2 regions of the Anaerobutyricum hallii genome follow, and region 2 is predicted to be linked to the other one. Evidence: predicted binding sites of a transcription regulator. Region 2 holds the regulator's gene; the other holds the start of a gene.
What was found. Region 2 encodes HrcA, which represses chaperone genes, less so after heat shock. Its sites were predicted from a motif close to TGTTAGCACTCNNNNNNNNNGAGTGCTAACA; they were not measured.
Positions count from the first base shown of each region.

Region 1: EHLA_RS00490 (Hsp20/alpha crystallin family protein) is a predicted target of HrcA. The motif match lies at 960-990, and genes of this name have one in related genera.

Region 1 covers NZ_LT907978.1:106,137-109,342, forward strand. Annotated here, with positions in the region: gene EHLA_RS00485 (ubiquitin-like domain-containing protein) at 1-817, shown strand, start outside; gene EHLA_RS00490 (Hsp20/alpha crystallin family protein) at 1,157-1,618, shown strand; gene EHLA_RS00495 (Hsp20/alpha crystallin family protein) at 1,788-2,216, shown strand; gene EHLA_RS00500 (hypothetical protein) at 2,294-3,154, opposite strand.
Region 2 covers NZ_LT907978.1:1,974,962-1,978,167, forward strand. Annotated here, with positions in the region: gene grpE (nucleotide exchange factor GrpE) at 1-534, opposite strand, end outside; gene hrcA (heat-inducible transcriptional repressor HrcA) at 550-1,599, opposite strand; gene hemW (radical SAM family heme chaperone HemW) at 1,726-2,916, opposite strand; gene rpsT (30S ribosomal protein S20) at 3,119-3,206, shown strand, end outside.

The sequences.
Region 1 (3,206 bases), 1.9 Mb from region 2:
TAAAGAAGCGGAGATTACTCTGAATAAGAAGGATCAAATTACCCCATCCCTTACTACGAAACTAGATAGCGGAGAAGAAAAAATAGAGATAGCTCGTTATGAAAAGTTAAAAGTATCGGATGATAATAAAGAACAGGAAGTAGAAATCCTCGGCGGCAAGGTAAAAGATGTCCTTGAACAAGCAGGGATTACTCTTGGAAAACATGATATCGTAAATCATGATTTAGAGGCAAGCTGTACGGATGACATGGATATCCAGGTAATCCGCCGGGTAGAAGTTTCTCTACGGGCAGATGGCAAGACAAAAAAGACAGTCACTCAGGCAAAAACAGTCAAAGAACTTCTTAACGAAAATAATATTGCTCTTTCCAAAAAGGATCGTATACGCCCTGCATTAAATAAACCTTTAAAAGAAGGAACAAAAGTTGTAGTAGAACGAGTTGAAACAAGAAAAGAAAAGAAGACAGAAGAGATTGCATTTAGTGTGGAAACACAAAAATCCTCTTCTATGTATGTAGGTTCAAGTAAAGTAACAAGAGAGGGCGTGAATGGCTCTAAAGAAGTTACATATCAGATTACTTATGTAGATGGCAAAGAAGAGAGCCGCAAAAAAGTAAAAGAAAAGGTAATCAAAGAGCCTGTTTCTAAGATTGTTACAGAAGGCACAAAAGAAAAACCACAGCAATCTTCACAGAAATCTTCTGGTTCTGGAAAACATATCGTTTCAAAACGAAAAGTACCGGACTGTGATGGTTCCGGTCATGGCTACTGGGAAATCAAGTATTCAGACGGAACAGTAGTAACAAAGAATTATTAAACACAAATAAAACGAATAAAAAAGTCATTATGTAAAACAGATTTACAGCACTGAGTGAGGATGCCTGCCAGCAGCCTTCATGTTTACGGAAGTTGAAGTTTTATATAATGGCTTTTTTATTGTTCACAAAATGTTCACAAAATTTTAGCACTCAACGCTTGACATGGCTAATAATAGGTGTTATATTACAGCTAGAACAAAGGAAAGGACATAAAGAGATAAGAAGATAAAAAAGAAGTTCTGAACCGAAGTTCATAAAATTCATTTCAACATAGTCGAAAGAAAGAAGCTTCCGATTTGCTGAAGACAGTTTAAAGATTTCGAAAGGAGAAATGACTTATGATGATGCCTAGTATTTTTGGAGAGAATTTATTTGATGATTTTGATAGCTGGTTTGACGCACCGGTTGAGAAGAGATTTTTTGGTAAGAAGAATCCGTTATATGGAAAACATGCAAAGAACCTTATGAAAACAGATGTAAGAGAAAAGAAAGATAGCTATGAAGTAGATATTGATCTTCCAGGATTTAAGAAAGATGAGATTAAGCTGGAACTTGAGAATGGATATCTTACCATTTCTGCCGCAAAAGGTTTAGATAAAGATGAAACAGATAAAAAGACAGGTAAATATATCCGCCGTGAACGTTATGCCGGTAACTTATCAAGAAGCTTTTATATCGGAGAAGGTGTAAAACAGGAAGATATTAAAGCCGCATTCAAGAATGGTATTTTGAGCATTACCGTTCCAAAAGAAGATAAAACAGCCAAGGAAGAGAAGAAATACATTACAATTGGTGAATAATTGATAAGATAATCTTAGAAAAAGATAAATCAGAATATTAATACATGGAAAAATAACAGATACCCATGAGGTATTTGATAAGATATAGGTAATATGGATTATAAGAAAGGCGAAATATAGTAGCCTGAATATAGAGATTAAAATTTAGTTTTGAAGGGAGAAATGACTTATGATGATGCCTAGTATTTTTGGAAATAATTTTGTAGATGATGTATTTGATGATATGTTCCCATTCGCAGGTAATTATACAACTGCTAACTATGATCTTATGAAGACAGATGTAAAAGATGCCGGAGATCACTATGAACTCGAAATGGAAATGCCTGGAGTTGAAAAAGAAAACATCAAAGCAGAACTGAAAGATGGTTATCTGACAGTTACTGCACAGCAGAATACCAATAAAGATGAAAAAGATAAAGAAGGTAATTATATCCGTAAAGAAAGATACAGTGGAAGTTGCCAGAGAAGCTTCTATGTTGGTGAAGGCGTAAAACAGGAAGATTTGAAAGCTGCTTTTAATAACGGAATTCTTACGGTAGCAGTACCGAAAGAAGTTCAGAAACCGGTAGAGGAAAAACAATATATTGCAATTGAATAATAATCTATTCAGAAACGAATAGATAGAATGAAAAAGGTCTGGTGATTGCAGATGCGATTACCAGACCTTTTTCTCTTTTATTTTAAAACTTTGGAAAGTATAGTTTTAGCTGGATGTTTTAGTTTTTCTTTGTCCGGGTCTTCGGAGGTAACTTCAGAAAGCATATGGTAAAAGAAAGTATAATCTTTCTGGCTGGCAGACGGAACACTATTGAGGATTCGTTGTATTTCATTCGTATTCCCGCTAAGACGAGCATTTCTTTCAAAAGTGCTAATGGTATATTCGTCTGTTAGAGCAAGTCCAAAGATGTCCAGAAAATCATCATAAATAGAATGATTTTTAAAATATCGTTTCCCATAGCGTCGTACGATAATGTTTTCACTTCCTAATTCGGCAGCGATTTCATTTAGTCCTTCTGCGTAATCAAGATATACTGCGGAAGGAGTAGTGTGGATAAATTCTTCCCATGTCATAGAGCAAAATCTTTTTTTAGATTTTTTTATTTTTTGATTCCACATGGCATTTAATAAAGCATCTTGTCGTCTGAGATAAACGATAATTTTTATTTTAAATGCATTATGGAGAGATTCCTTTCGTAATGTTTCCCATAAGTCTCTTTTTTTAAAATGTGCGGCATACCAGATTCCTTCATCAGAGAGGAGAACATTATCATATTTAGAAAACATATGAATAATGTGGTCCATGTTAAAACGAAAGAGCCTTTTTTCTTCTAATATATTTATTTTACCATTTTTATCATATTGTGGAGCAATAAGAAAATGTGCATTTCGAAAAGGGTTTATATCAGGATAAGTTTGTTCAAATACAGGAAAATAAACCCCATGTTTTGCAATGTTTTCTTTATTTTCGTTGCAAAAATATTGGATGGAAGTAGTGGCAGTTTTTGGACAGCCGATGTGTATATATAATGTTTTCATGATATCCTCTTTTCTTAAAGTTTTTTTGTAAACGAAAAAGAGAATATCTTAA
Region 2 (3,206 bases):
CTCTTCAGATACAAGGTTCTCACCCATCTCTTCATTCTCTTCATGCATAACTGCATTATGAAAATCTGGATTAAATTCCTTTCCTACAGCATCCATCGGTTTTACACCGATTTCTTCAAGTACGGTAATCATCTGCTGATAAATCTTGATAAATCCCTGAGCAAATGCCCCTTCCTTCTCTTCTTCTGAAAGAGCATCCAAACCTCTTTCAAAATTATCAACAACCGGAAGTAACTTTGCAAGAACCTCTTTCGCTCCTACATCATACATATGGCTCTGCTCTTTTGCATTTCTCTTTCTGGCATTCTCAAATTCTGCCATCAGACGCTGATATTTATCTGTCATCTCTGCTGCCTTTTCTTCACTCTTTTTTAATTCAATTTCAAGAGCGGCTGCAGACTTCTTTTTCTTTTTCGTCTTGGTTTCTTTTGTCTCTTTGGCTTCCGTTCCGTCCTCCGTCGTTGTTTCTTCCGGAGTCTCTCCCTTCGCCTCTTCTACGATACTTTCGTCGGATACTTTTTTTTCTTCTTCCACTTAAGTACCACCTTTCTATGATTTATTATTAAAAATCTCATCTAAATCATCGGTTAGATTTCTGAGAGTATTTACAACCTTTCGGTAATCCATTCGTTTCGGTCCGATAATTCCGACCGTTCCTGTTCCGCCTTCCTTCAATTCATAAGTGGCAGTTACGATACTGCAATCCCTTAAAGACTGTACCTGCGTCTCGTTACCGATATAAACCTGTATGCCATGTTTTTCTTCCTGATTCACTGTATCATCCACAAGCTTTACAAGCTGCTTCTTCTCCACTAATGTATCAAGAAGTGCTGTTGTATGCTCAGGATTAACAAGCTCAGGATACTTAAGCATATTCGTTGCTCCGCTGGTATAAATCTCCATGTTGTCTGCTTCGTGAATTGCCTCTACAATTCCACTGAAAACTCCTTCTAAAATATCTGCATGCATCCCTGCCTGCACCTTCATCATATGAACTAACTCGATATTAATATCATTCAGTGTCAGTCCTTGAAGAAAAGAGTTCAACAAAATATTAAGTTTTAAAATCTCGTCATTTCCAAGTGGTTCATCCATATTCATGAGTACGTTCTTTACCGTATCATTCCCAACTACGATTACTACCAAAAGCCTCTGTGTATCCACCATAGAAAGCTGAATAAACTTAAGCTTCGATTCCTTAATCTGTGGTGTGGAAATCAATGTAGCGTAGTTCGTGTTCGCTGCAAGTAAATCTGCAACGTTCTTCAGAACCTCTTCCATGCGATCCATCTTATTAATCAGATCCTGATGTTCCTTCTCCCTCTCGGTTTCCCTGATTCGAATCTCATCATTCTCTTCCATCAGACAGTTCACATAATAACGATATCCTAAATCTGAAGGAATCCTTCCGGCAGAAGTATGTGGCTGGAGGATATATCCAAGTTCTTCGAGATCCGCCATCTCATTACGAATCGTTGCTGAACTCAAATGTAAATCAGAATCTTTGGCAATCGTTCTGCTTCCTACCGGATCTCCGGTCTCTAAGTAAGTAGAAATAATTGCTTTTAAAATTTTCATCTTACGTTCATCCAGTTCCATCTCTTACTCCCTTCCTTCTTAGTTATTAGCACTCATCATTATCGAGTGCTAATATCTACATTCATTAAGTTATCACTATCTGCAATCCTTGTCAAGTATATTTTCGATTTTTTTCTTAAAATCTTTTTACAACATAAAATCACAGAAAATATAATCGCTCACATCGATTCCTGCATCTGTAAGACGAAGCATTTCCCCATTTTTTATCCATTCAAGCAGATCAATCTTTTCATATTTAGATATCACTTCTCCGTACACGTCCATGATATTTTTATGAAAACACTCCCTGAACTCTTTTTTAGAAATGCCAGCTCGTTTGCGCAGCCCTAAAAACATAAATTCTTCTATTTTATCTTTTTGGCTTAATACAGTATAATCTTCCCTCATCATAAAAGGAACATACGGCTCTTTTTTATAATGTTCCAAGTTTCTCTCATTTGAAAAACGAGTTCCTTCAAAATAAGAAGATGCGCCAAGCCCAAAGCCAATATATGGAACCCCGCTCCAATATCCAAGATTATGAATACATTCCTTTCCTTTTAATGCATAATTAGAAATTTCATATCTGTCATATCCGTTTTCTGCAAGAATCTCCTTTGTAAACTGATACATTTCGCGGTCTGCTTCTTCATTCGGAATCTTTTTATGAATCTCTTCTGATTCGTAAAAAGGGGTTCCTTCTTCTAAAATAAGACTGTATGCAGAAATATGCTCCGGTCGCAATGCCATTACTTTTTCAAGCGTTTTCTTATAGATACTCATCGTCTGGCCCGGAAGACCACTCATCAGATCAATATTAATATTTTCAAATCCAGCCTTTCTAGCCAGCTCATAATTTTTCAAAAACTCTTCCCATGTATGAATTCTTCCTAATAAATACAGGCAGGAATTATCTGCACTTTGCAATCCCATACTCAGACGGTTTATACCAGCATCTTTATATGCAGAAAGATTTTTCTTTGTAAGAGTTCCCGGATTCGCCTCCATTGTAATCTCTGCTTCCTCTTTTATAAGAAAATATTTCTGAACCACCTGCATAATATTCTTTATCTGATTGCCAGAAAGAAGAGATGGGGTACCTCCTCCTATAAAAATACTTCTTACCTGATAAGTATCTTTATTATTTAAAATATCATTTAAAACTATACCTGTCTTCTCTATCTCTTTTACCAAACATCGAACATACTCTTCCCTGTCTTCTGCACTTGAAGGAAAAGAAAGAAAATCACAGTAGTTACACTTCTTTATACAAAATGGAATATGGATATATAATTCCAAGTCTTTTCGATTCTCACATATCTCACACATTGCACCCATAAATGATCCTTTCCTTTTAAATTTAAAAACGTTATCTCAGTATAACATATTTCAAAAAAAAATTCATTTTACGCTTGACAAACTGCTCGAAAATCAATAGAATATAGAAGTATGTTTACATTAGATTGTCCGTGTCCGAAATAATGCAAAACAATATAAACATAATAATAATTATAAGTAATAATATTTGGAGGTGTACAGATTGGCTAACATCAAATCTGCAAAAAAAAGAATTTTAGTTATCGAAACAAAGACATTAAGGAACAAATCTATTAAATCTAAAGTAAAAA